DNA from 3 places in the Desulfosporosinus youngiae DSM 17734 genome. Region 2 is predicted to be linked to each of the others. Evidence: riboswitches for the same ligand, from Rfam matches in the RefSeq annotation. Region 2 holds a riboswitch; each other region holds the start of a gene.
What was found. Region 2 has a riboswitch for cobalamin ahead of DESYODRAFT_RS06130 (ABC transporter substrate-binding protein). Riboswitches for the same ligand answer to the same signal wherever they lie in the genome.

Region 1: it holds a riboswitch for cobalamin, as region 2 does, so the genes downstream of both, DESYODRAFT_RS10930 (ABC transporter substrate-binding protein) here and DESYODRAFT_RS06130 (ABC transporter substrate-binding protein) in region 2, are expected to answer to the same signal.
Region 3: it holds a riboswitch for cobalamin, as region 2 does, so the genes downstream of both, DESYODRAFT_RS10850 (hypothetical protein) here and DESYODRAFT_RS06130 (ABC transporter substrate-binding protein) in region 2, are expected to answer to the same signal.

What each region holds. Positions count from the first base shown of each region.
Region 1 is NZ_CM001441.1:2,340,914-2,345,127, forward strand. Features, by position in the region: gene DESYODRAFT_RS10925 (heavy metal translocating P-type ATPase) at 1-1,727, opposite strand, end outside; cobalamin riboswitch at 2,127-2,320, shown strand; gene DESYODRAFT_RS10930 (ABC transporter substrate-binding protein) at 2,472-4,043, shown strand; gene DESYODRAFT_RS10935 (ABC transporter permease) at 4,048-4,214, shown strand, end outside.
Region 2 is NZ_CM001441.1:1,250,472-1,254,685, reverse strand. Features, by position in the region: gene DESYODRAFT_RS06135 (FecCD family ABC transporter permease) at 1-957, opposite strand, end outside; gene DESYODRAFT_RS06130 (ABC transporter substrate-binding protein) at 1,057-2,574, opposite strand; cobalamin riboswitch at 2,936-3,125, opposite strand; gene tsaA (tRNA (N6-threonylcarbamoyladenosine(37)-N6)-methyltransferase TrmO) at 3,236-3,631, opposite strand; gene DESYODRAFT_RS06120 (MarR family winged helix-turn-helix transcriptional regulator) at 3,686-4,144, opposite strand.
Region 3 is NZ_CM001441.1:2,324,468-2,328,681, reverse strand. Features, by position in the region: gene DESYODRAFT_RS10860 (ABC transporter ATP-binding protein) at 1-482, opposite strand, end outside; gene DESYODRAFT_RS10855 (ECF transporter S component) at 501-1,016, opposite strand; gene DESYODRAFT_RS10850 (hypothetical protein) at 1,069-1,821, opposite strand; cobalamin riboswitch at 1,923-2,097, opposite strand; gene DESYODRAFT_RS10845 (YkvA family protein) at 2,175-2,606, opposite strand; gene DESYODRAFT_RS27300 (DUF1540 domain-containing protein) at 2,765-2,938, shown strand; gene DESYODRAFT_RS10840 (DUF502 domain-containing protein) at 3,079-3,651, opposite strand; gene DESYODRAFT_RS10835 (hypothetical protein) at 3,833-4,132, opposite strand.

The sequences.
Region 1 (4,214 bases), 1.1 Mb from region 2:
AAGTTTCCTTCAGTAATAGTCCCGGTTTTATCCATGGCTACAACTTTGATATCTTTAATGGCCTCTAAAGCAGCTCCACCCTTGAACAGAATACCTCGTTTGGAACCTGCTCCGATACCTGAGAAAAATGCCAGAGGTACACTTAAGACCAGAGCACAAGGACAACTGATAACCAGGAAGGTTAAGGCAGTGTAAACCCATTTTGTCCAATCGCCGGTTATAAGAGAAGGAACTATAGCGGTAAATAGAGCTAAGATAACCACAAAGGGTGTATAGGCACGTGAAAATCTAGTAATAAAACGATCAATTTTGGGCTTGCTGGCAGCAGCATTTTCCACGGAATCCAAAATACGAGTTACCATAGATTCTTCCAGAACCTTTTCCACACGAATCTTAATCACACCTGAAGTATTAATGCAGCCGGAGGTTACCTTATCACCTGATGCAACCTTAACAGGTACTGGTTCGCCGGTCAAAGGGGAAGTATCAAGGCGGCTGTCTCCTTCAACGACGACCCCATCTAAAGGAATTCTATCCCCGGGACGAACCACTAAGATATCGTCAACTTGGGCATCGCCTGAAGGAATGATGCGAACATCTTCACCGACTAACAGATTAACAACTTCTGGACGCATATCCACTGCACTCATAATCTGACCACGGCTTTTTTCGACTGCAACGTGTTCAAATAATTCACCGATACGATAAAAGAGCATAACACCTACAGCTTCGGCAAACTCGCCGATGCAAAAAGCTCCCAAGGTGGCGATACTCATTAAAAAGTTTTCGTCAAAGATACGGCCCTTAAACAAATTGTTAATGGCTGTCCACACAATTCTGTAACCTAATATGATATAGGCCAGAACAAAAAGTATATTGACAATCATAGAGCTGCCTGGGAGAACATGCTTTAGAATCTCCCCGGCAATAAAAACAGCAGAACCGATTCCAATAAAAATACCAGACTTAAGGTTATCCGATAACTTATGCTTGTTTCCGGTTGTTTCCGGTGCCGTATGAACAGTCGTTTCTTTTGGCACGACTTTAACGTCCGACTCGATGGAGGAACAGATTTTTTGTATTTCCGGGAGCATGCTTTCTGGTGAAAGCCCACTTACTTTCAATTGTTTTGTTGCAAATGTAATAGTCGCATTATTTATTCCAGTCAATTCATTAATACGTTTTTCCATTTTAGAAGCACAGTTGGCACAGCCTAAATTTTCTAATATAAACGTTTTAGTTTTAACGATACCAGGAGATTTCGTTCTCGGTACAACTTTAACGTCCGGCTCGATGGAGGAACAGATTTCCTGAAAAACCGGAAGTAGTTTTTCTGGATCATTGGCAGCTACGTGCAATTGTTTTGTGGTAAAAGAAATGGATGCATAGTCTATTTCCGGGAGAGCTAGTATCTTCTGCTCCATTTTTGATGCACAGTTGGCGCAGCCTAGATTTTCTAATAGATAAACCCGTTTTTCCGACTTGGTATCAGTCAGGTCGCCAGGATCTCTTGTGAGAGTTTTTTCACATACATCAGCGTGATTGACATGAATGTGAAAAAGTTCATTTTGACCGGCTTGAGGATGTCCTGAACTATGTAGATGTTCGTTTTGATGAGAATGGTCATGACCACAGCCGCATTCGTGATGAGAATGGTTATGATCGCTGTCGCATTGGTGATGAGTATGACTATGTTCTTCGTTTGATGAATTTAATAAATTACTCATTTTCTACCTCGCAAAAACTTATTTGATGATACGTGAACAGGTGCTCATGTGTAAATATAAGCATACTTCTTGGAAAAGGTCAATGTTTTATCCGGCAAAAAAATAAATATTTATTTAGAGTACAACTGATTCAGTTTAGTTTAAACGGGAGAAGCCAATTTCAAAGGATTAAAAATTATAATTAAAATGTCTTATGAATCTCCGTATTATAGTATTATAGCTGCTATTGCCTTGGAGGAAGATAGTTTAAGTTAGTATAAGCTTTTTAGGTTTGATGAAAAGAGCAAAAATTTGGGGAATGGCTATTGAAAAAGGAAAAAGGTTATGATACCCTGTAAAAAATGCAAGTAAATTAAATAAAATGAGATAAAATGTAATTTGCTTAGTATTATTCAAGTAAGTGAATAGTTAGGAATAAGTGATTTTTCCCTGAGGGGAAGAATTGAAAAGGGAAGTCAGTTGAAGCTGACGCGGTGCCCGCCACTGTAAGAGGGAGTCAACTTACATATTGTCACTGGGGAAACTATCTCCCGGGAAGACGTGAGTTGATGATGAACTTTAGCCAGGAGACCTGCTTATTTCCAAGTCTGAGCTGCCTACGGGAATATTAGGGGGGGTGTTTGTGTGTATTTGAGAGTACGTTTATCGTCAAATACCAGCTAAACCTTTTACCTTAGATAGGGTAAAAGGTTTTTTATTTTTAGGCCTTTACGGCGAGTGAAGGTTGTGAAGGAGGAGAAAATTATGAGAAAGATTGCAGCGTTTTTGTTAGTCATGATGTTTCTGGCTGTGGGGTGTTCACCTTCTAAAAATGTAATAAATGCAGAAAAAGAAGCAGTAGTAAAAGATGAGATTGTTATTTCCGCGGGTGTCAATTTGGTGGCCGGCGGTTTTGATCCGACTGCAGGCTATGGCGTATGGGCGCCGGATATATTTCACAGCCATTTATTGCAAGTAAAAGAAAATAATCAATTGGCAAATGATTTGGCCGCATCTTATGATATCAGTACAGATGGATTAACATACACGTTTAAGATACGGGATGATGCAAAATTTGCTGATGGTCATCCCTTAACTTCGGAAGATGTGGTCTTTACGTTTGAAACAACGAAAAGTAAAGCTTCTGCTGCGGACCTGACAATGCTGGATTCAGTTGAAGCGTTAGACGCAAGTACGGTTGTTTTTCAGTTAAAATACCCATGGTCCCCCTTTGTATTTAATCTAAGCGAGGTCGGAATTGTACCAAAGCATGCGTATAATGAAACCTATGGCGATCATCCCATGGGCTCCGGAGCCTGGCAAGTCGCAGAATTTGCCATTGATCAGAAGTTGATTCTTGTACCTAATGAACATTATTACGGTGCAATGCCGAAGTTTAAAAAAGTAACAATCTTAAAACTGGATGAAGATGCAGCTCTGGCGGCGGCAAAATCAGGACAGCTGGATTTGGTACTTGTTGAATCTGAGTTTGCCAACACGCAGGTTGAAGGAATGAAACTTTATAAGATGTCTGCCATGGACGCTTTTGTAATTAACTTGCCAACGATTCCGGAAACGATCGACTCTTCAGGGAAAAAAGCAGGCAATAATGTGACAAGTGATCTTGCGATTCGCCAAGCTTTAAACATAGGGATAAACCGGCAGCTCATTACACAAAATGCTTTGAACGGATTTGGACAAGTTACCTATGGAGCGGCAGCGGAACTTCCTTGGAGCAATGGCGACAAGTTTGAAGACAACCGGGTTGAAGAAGCCAAAAAGATATTGGAAGATGCAGGCTGGAAGGATACTGACGGTGACGGCATCCGGGAGAAAAATAATGTCAAGGCGGAAATCCTGATTACAGGCCGAAGCAATGACCTGGCGCGTTATAATACGGTAGTTGCCCTGGCGGAAGATGTGAAAAAGCTTGGTATACAGATTATCCCAAAATCTGCTCCTTGGTCAGAATGCCGGGATGCAAGAAACTTACCGACTTGCTGGGTTTTTGGTCAGCCTAATCCGATAGAATTCTATCGTTATTATGATTCTTCGCAAATCGGAGTAGCGGTTATAGGTAATCCGGCTTCCTATACCAATCCGGAAGTTGATGGCGTTATCAAAAAAGCCCTTGCTGCAACGAACTCTGACGAGGCCAATAAATATTGGCAGGAAGGACAGGCTCTTGCTCAAAGGGATGTTCCGTATTTGTGGATCGTTCGACCGGAAGTTACTTATCTTGTCAGAGAAGGGCTTGAAATTCCCTCCTTGAAGAAATTGCCGACACGCGGGCAGGGGATATCTATTGTAGAAAATATGAATGATTGGTCGTGGTAGTTGCATGGGGACTTCAGTGTATAAAGTATTTGCCCGCTATTTCAGCAGTACTTTATTGCGGATGCTGACTCTTCTTGTGGCTGTCAGTCTAATCAGTTTTACGCTTATTGTTCTGTCGCCGATTGATCCCATAGACGCTTATTTGGGCGACGCCAGCGTTTCCGAAGAGCA
Region 2 (4,214 bases):
TTTGCTTATAACAAACGCAAAGGACATTATAAAAGCACCGGTTAATGCAGAAAGGGGCATAAAAAACCGTTGATCTTCACCCACAAGCTGCCGGGCAATATGAGGGGCGATAAGACCCACAAACCCTATGGTTCCCACAAAACAGACGGCTACGGCGGTAAGCAGGGAAGTTATAAAAATGACTCTTCTTCGTACTTTAGCAGTATCTACACCTAAACTCCTCGCCTTCGTATCATCAAGAGTCATGGCGGTCAGTTTCCAGGCATCTTTATACATAATAAAAAAACATACTGCAAGTACAACCAAGACAATAAAAAACTTATCCCAGGTAGTTTTCAGCAAGCTGCCAAAATTCCAGAAAATCAAACTTTGAAGTTCATCTTCATCGGCAACATACTGCAAAATCATGGTGAGAGCACTAAAAAGAAAATTCAAGGCTATACCAAATAAAATAATAGCAGTCTTGCCGATTGAACTCTGACGGGAGAATAAGTAGATCGCCACGGCCACAAGAAGCGAGAAGACGAAAGCATTCACCGTCACTACCAGGGTATCTGAAACATGAAACAGATTTGCATTCAATATCAGTCCCATGGCTGCCCCAAAGGAGGCTGCAGCAGATATTCCCAGGGTAAAGGGACTCGCTATAGGATTGCGCAGTATGGTTTGAATTTCACAGCCGCCAATAGCCAAGGACGCCCCGATAACAACGGCCATAAGAGCCATGGGCAAGCGTATCTGCCTGATGATCATTGGGTTATGACCGTCCCCTTCACCTGTAAACAACACTCTCAATATTTCCTGAATACTTATGGAGGATGAACCCATGGAAATATTCAGGATCAGTAAGAAAGCCAAGCCAATCAGCAGTACCATGATCAAGATAACCCTTTTCTTTATCAGGCTGTTATACAGCTTTCGGTTTACACTCTCTTCAGGCCTTATTTGATATTCCATTATTTATATTACCTCGCTATATGTTTTTTCAGTAAATAAACGATGGCCAAAGGGCTCTGGAATGCTTGCTGCTTTTCCCACAGCCCTTTGCTGTATTATTTACTTATCTGAAGTACAATCTTTAAGAGTCATAAACCAGGTGGTGATATCACTGTCCAGAACCATAAATCGGTCAAAGAACTCATCGAGAACCGCGTCCGGGTCAACCTCTTTAAATTCTTCCGGATAGAATAGCTTAGCCATTTTCAGGCAGGGATAGAAAGCGTAAATCGATCTGCTTGTTGCATGGGCAAATTCGTACAGATTACCATTTTTAATAGCCGTCAAATCACGCCAGCCAATTCTGTTGAGGATATCAAATTCACATTTTTTTGTTTCTTTAATAGAATCCAGCCATCCGTCATTGGTTCCACTAAGGATAATGTAATCCGGATCAGCCTTTAGAACATACTCAGGATCAAGATTACTGCCGCCCCCGCCTGAAGCTGCAGTATCCAAAAGAAGGGCGTCGGCAATGTTATCACCACCAGCAATCCTGATAGGTAAACCCCAACCCGCAGCACTGGTTGCGGTCGATCCATAAACTTCGGAATATCCCGACTTTTCATAGTAGACTGTGGGCTTGTCCTTACGTTGGGAAAGATTTTTGGAAGCGATCAATCCGTACTGCTTATCGAGGAAAGCCGACACTTCGGCAGCCTTCTTTTCCTCCTGGAATACCTGACCAAGCAGCTTCATGGTTTGCTGAACAGACTTATCCAGATTTTTGCCGGGGACATTGATAAGAACGATGGGGATTCCTGCCTTTGTCAGCTGTGCTTCTATTTCCAGGGCGTAATTATGAGCGGACATTGCAGAATTGACAATGAGCACATCGGGATCCATAGCCAGAATCATTTCCAGGTCAAAAGGAGCATTATGGTCGGATATCTGTCCCACGTGCTCCATGTAATTACCCACACTGGGCCTGTACAGTTTCTCATATTTTTGTATGCCATGGCCACCATCCTCTCCTGAAGCCACCAGCATTTTAAAGGCATCCTTACCTTTAAGGGGTATAATATAGTCCATGACATCCATCGTACTTATGGCATAGGACGAAATCGGCAGGCCAATGGTTACTTTGCGGCCTTTAGCATCTGTTATGGTTATAGAGTCTGTAATTTCCTGCTTTACAGGCATTGCCTCTTTGTTGATTGCAGCAGTTACCTTTTCCGTTTCTTCCTCAGGCACAAGATACCCGTATTTTGAAGGGTTCTTGCCGGCAGTCTCCAATGAATTGGCAACGGCATTGATGATTCCATTGCTTGTGAGTGTAGCACCGGAAACAACATCGACAGCCAAGGACTGTGCTTCAATAATGCGTTGGGGAATTTTCTCTATGGCAATGGTTCCGATATCTTTTGTTTCGCTATTCTCACCCACGGCAATATTGGCAATTTTTCCATCTTTATCGACTTCGGTTGTTACCGTAAGCTCTCCATGATAGCCTGCTGCCCTACCCGTAAAGCTTCCCTCTGCGCTTGATGGGCCACACCCGGCGAACGAAATGAGTAACGCCATCACAAGAAATAAGGCAAGGCTGGTTTTTACTATTTTTTTCATTATCTTTTCCATTATGTTCTCCTCTCTTTTTAACTTACTTCAAAATTCGTCAATAGTGTTTTTTCTTTGTTACATTTATACCCCTCCTTATCATTCAATCAAGTAGTCTTCCTTTTTTGTTCTCTGAAGAAAACTTCGCTGGCACCCACCACACGAAGACACTGTCGACCCACGAATTAGCCCTACTTGCAGACACTGTCTTCGCACAGATTAGCCTTTTAGTTATCCTCCGGTGAGACGAAAGCTTTAGTTAACCTGTGAAAACTTTCAAATAAAAAACTCTTAGCTTCTACAATCTTTTAGAAGCTAAGAGTTGTTCAACTACTCGAGTTGACTAATCCACCTATACCACCCCTATCGCTCGTAGAGTACCTTCGGTATGTGAAAATAGGCAGGTCTTCTGGCTCAAGTATCAACATTTTTACAGCCTTCCCAGTTGCCCAGTGGCATTTTGTAAAAACTCCTCTATATACAGCGGCGGGACCGCGTGGGATTTTCACCCACTTCCCTTTTTAATCGGAAGATAACAGATATCTGCCGAAACCTATTTTTACTATTAAATTTTTCACTAATCATGTTACAGCATAATGCCAGCATTCTTCTTCATATGATCAGATCCCCGTCCATTAGTCAAAGGCTTGAACCTGAAAAGACACGATCTGCCGGTTATTCCCTAATCCTTAGGATTCAGAGCCTGATCATAAGGTTTAATATCCAACACAGGGGTATTGTCCAGCATATCCACACCTTGAAATTCGAGGCTGCTACCTTCGATTTTGGTGAACTTAACAATGGACATACCAATTCCATTTGGCCTGTTAGGAGATCTTGTGGAAAAAACCCCTAAATATTCTTGGGTTTTTCGGGAAACCGTCTTTAAACTATAACCGTCTGATTGATGGAAATAGAATAGGATAATCCCGTAGGACCCTGCCTGAATATCTTCGATGCCTTCCTGATATTCATCCAATAGTTCTATCCTTGCCTTTTGACCTGCTGCTAAAATATTTTGTCTGGGAATCTCCTTTTTTTCCTTAAAAGGGGAGCGAATATACCCTATTGGCCGCATAATAATTTCCGTGGCAACACCACCAATTATCGTTTTTACCCCTCTGTTATCCCTTCATTTACCTTGACCGCTTCTGTATTCGATAATATTATCCAACATTCTAAATAGTAATTTCTTAGTAATCTCTTTTTCTTCTTCCGTAAAGCCTTGGGACAATAGTTTGTTCAGATTTTTAAAAACCTGATGAAATTCTTTTTCAAATCCCAAAGACTTATCTGTTACATAGATCCGTTTCTTTCTGGCGTCTTTAGGATCCTCTTCCCAATAAACATAGCCTTCATCTTCCAGTTTTTTTACGGCTCTGGCCGTATTAGCTTTGTCAATATGCAGCTTCTCGCTCAGCTCTTCCTGGGTCAAGCCGTCCTCATTAAAAAGCAGCTGGGTTAAAAAACTCCACTGTCCTTTCCCGATATTATATTTTTTGATATTCTCTCCAATATATGTTTGGCTGTATCTGTAAATAGCCGAAATCGCTTTTATATAGGATCGTTTATTTTCACGTTTATCTGACATATGTCGATTTCACCTTTTCCCGAATTGTATCACGATATAGTTGCGAAAGCAACTATATCCTCTAAAAATA
Region 3 (4,214 bases), 1.1 Mb from region 2:
TCTCCTCCTGAGAGTTCCTCCGTTAAGCGTTGATTGTACCCTTTGAGACGAACCTTCTCTAAGGTCTGATTGACCTTATGTTTAATCTCGTCGAAAGGAACCAGGAAATTGCGGGGACCAAAAGCAGTATCCTCCTCAACCGTCCGGCCAATAATTTGGGCCTCCGGGTCCTGTAAGACAAGCCCAAGAACCTTGGACAAGGACTGTACCGCTGTTTTCCCGACATTCTTTTCAGCTACGCTCACCTGTCCTGTTAATTCCCCCTCCAGAAGCTGTGGAATCAAGCCGTTTAGGCATAAGCTCAAGGTTGTCTTCCCCGCTCCTGTAGACCCCATTAAGAGAATAAACTTGCCCTTTTCCACAGTTAGGCTGATGTTTTTTAAGCTTGCTTCCGCTGAGTTGGGATAACGGTAGGAGATATTATGGAGTTCGATGGCATTTTCAGAGCGTTTTATGACGTTGATGGTTTCCAAGGTCTTCAACGGTTTTCACCTCATCACTTAAATGAGCCGGCTACCCTTAATTGCTTTGTAGGCTACTGCAGAAATAATTACGTTTAGAGCTGCTCCGACAATGAGAAAAGGCATCAGTCCCATTACCCCTCCCATGCCCATGAACGGCAGCATGGCAAAGGATGAGACAACCCCATTAAGAATAATTCCGACGATAACAGCAGGAATCAAGCCGAGTTTCTCATTCACCCAGCGATAAACTATAGCCCACAAAGCCATTTGTACAGCAACATAAAGATGAATCGGAATGGTCATGGGAAATCCGGCAACTGCTGCTGTCAGCAAATGCCCGGAAGCTATGATGATGGCTCCCGTTAGCCCGCCAAAGGCCAGGGCACTGAAAAATCCAGGTGCCGAGTCCATACCAATGGTTCCAACGGGACTTGGGATCTTTATAAGTGCTCCTACAGCACTTAGGGCAATAAAAATAGCTATAATCGACAACCGTTTGACATTCCAAGGAGAGAGTTTTGATTCCTGATATTTAGTTCCTAAATTATTCATAAAAAGTGTCATTCCTTTCGCAGTGTTCAAAGCACAAAATTAAATCTCCATTTCAGTACAGTTTACCGATTCTCGTCAGGGGCAAATCCGGAAAACTCGAAAAGGCCTGCTCTAAGACTCCGGAGGATAAGGATCGCGATGAAAAAATAAGGCATGAAGACGGCCCTGCCGATTTATCCAAATCAAGAGCGCGAGCCGGATCAAGGCGCAAACGACTGTTTACAGCAGCGGCAAGTCCGTCCGCTTCCACACGTATCCCTTTTGACCCAATAGGAAGGATGTCATGAATACTTGAGATTCCTAAGAGAACCTGCACGGCTTTGACTTGTACAATTTCCGGGTCCTCCGGATTATCCAGTTCAGAACCCACCTTAGGAAATCCTAAACAATAAATGTCGTCACCTGGCTGAGCCGTTCCAATACGCAGCTTATCTTTTTCGGCCACACCAATCACACTGATCCCAAGACCGGTTTGCTGCGTGGGTATGTTTTTCTCTGTGCTTATCGACATAGGCAACGTTGTTAATCCGGCAGATTTGAGTTCATCATTCACCCCTTTTAATAGTTCATCTCCTGTCGGGTACGGCTCATTAGAAATCGCTACGGTCAGCATTTGCGGCACAGCACCTGTGGAAATAACCTCCAGCAAGGCCACTCGTGTGGTCAGCTTTCCTGTAACAAACCAAGAGATCTGATAGGCATCCAATTCTTTCATACCAATCCCACCGCAGGAATCACAGGAAGCCACCAGATATTGTGCTTGATTTATGGAAACAACCTCAACATCCCGACCAAGATATCCCAAGCGTTCCTCCCCCTTTCTATGAACAAAAATAAAAAGTCCACAGTCCATTTTCTTGTCACAAAAGAATCAGAAAATGGACCATGAACTTTACCTTTGTTCATGACTCACAAACATCACAGGCAGGTCTCCTGACTAAGAATCATCGACACTATGCGCCTTCCCAGTTTCCCAGTGGACAATGCATAAGTCTCCTCTTTACAGTGGTGGGTCCGTCCGGGATTCTCACCCAGTTCCCTATTCACCCTATCTAAGGGCACCTGTAACTAATAAATATTGAATTAATCGTAGTTTAATACAAGAAGAAGCAGAATACAAGCTTAATTTTTGCACTGCAGCGAACAAGAAGGGGAATCTCAAGGCGGGGCTCCTACTTCTTGTTCATCCAATCCTTTTTCAGATTCGACTTTCCAGAGCTTATATCGTTCAAGATCAACACTTATTTGGGATATAACAAAGCCGGCCACTGCCGCGTCATCGACTAACCCCGCAAAGGGAATATAATCGAACACCCCATCTATGGGGGACACAAAGTAGATGATGCCCAGAACAATCATAAGCAGCGAGCGGGCAGGCATTTCCGTATAGCTGCCATTAATCCAGTCTTTAAATACTCCGAATAAAAGCTGAAATTTCTCCCATGCCTCGCCCAGCAAACTTCGCTTGGCGTCAGCCTTTCGCAAAGCATTATTGAGAAGATTTAAGGATTTTTTCTTATCGTTCATATACTCTTTGGCTTTCTCTTGATAAGGTTTTAAGCGTTTATTATTGAGGATATCTAAATCCATTCTTCCACCCCTTTACCAGAACTATAGCCTGAAATGCTTGTCCGCTTAAACTTAAATCTTTAACAGCTTGCCCTTTATGAAAGTTTCTAAATCACACACATAAAAACATACTTTTTGGAGATATTAGACTAGGAATTTACTTTAAGGAGGAATACTGAATGTCAAAGCAAGTTACTAAAATGTCTCAGCCAAACAGCGGGATCAAATGTCTAGTTAATACTTGCCATTATTACGGTTCAGGAGATCACTGTCATGCTGAGAAAATCGAAGTGCAGTCTCCTAATGCAAGTACCAGCGAAATGACAGACTGTGCAACCTTCCTTCCAGAATAAACAGTATCGTTCTTATCCCGAACTGTAAATGAAGTTTAAAGGCTTGTCTGATCCAGACAAGCCTTTAAACTTTGATTCAACGCAATTATCCTATAAATACCGAATTTTCATACATGAAAAATAAATCGTTCATCCCGGCTTTAGTCTATACCCGCTTTCTTGCTTAAAAGTCCTGCCGAAGCGATAAACTTCAAGGCTTCTTCGGAGGAGACTTCGAGAAGCTGGACTTGATCCTTGGGTACAACAATCAGGTTCCCGGCCCATTGCATTGACTGCATTAAGTAGACCGCTACATAGTCTTTAGGAATAAAAGCGCTTTCTTCATCATTGGTAAGGAATCCCAAAAGCTTAAGTTCATTAGACATATGAACCATGACTAACCGGGAAAAGCCTTTTTTATTTGCTGAGAAGGAGTTCACAGTGTCTTTAATAATTCCATAGATATTGCCCAGCAGGGGAACTTTAATCAGAACTTTGTCCAAGTAATCTAACACCCGATTTGTAAGCCAGTTCGAGGCTAATAAACCCACCAGAAATATTGCAGCAAGTGTTACGATCACTCCAAGTCCGGGAAAATATAATCCGGCACTCTCCAGCACTCCCTTAAATAACCCATCCATGACTGAGAACATTTTATAGAGAATATAGAAGGTAAGTACGATCGGAGCTAAGACAAGCAGACCCTTTAGAAAGATTCCGATAAAATGTTTCAAATTTTCCTCTCTCCATTTTTCCCATACTCGAAAAGAACCTTGCCGGCATCAGATCTCCAGCAAATTCCAATATAATAATTATGCTCTGAAATAATCCCAATGTCAAATTCTCGAACAATTCTTTTCGGCCTCAGCATTCCTTTTAGCACATAATTTCAATAACAAGTCAATGGTATAACTATTAATCCAATGTCTTGATAGTAAATGTATCATCCGCATTGAATATTAATCGATACCTTTCATTAAGGTCGTAAAAAATAATCAGAGGACTATAAGGCCCTACAGGCTCACACGTACTTCTGTGAAAAAACTCCTTTTTCAAACAAATAATTGCGTCGTCATTTTCAGACGTTGAATGAATTCTTACATCAAAATTATCCAATTCAACTGCAAATGTATCGTTGTTCTCATTAAGGTTTAACAAATGCTCATAAATGAGTTTTTCCCTAGTTTCTTTCAGGTCGTTTTTAATAATCTTCATTTAAAATTACCCTCCTTGAGTTTTTATTAATTTTACCCAAAGAAGTAAAAATTAATTATACTGCACAGTAAAAAGTTCTACA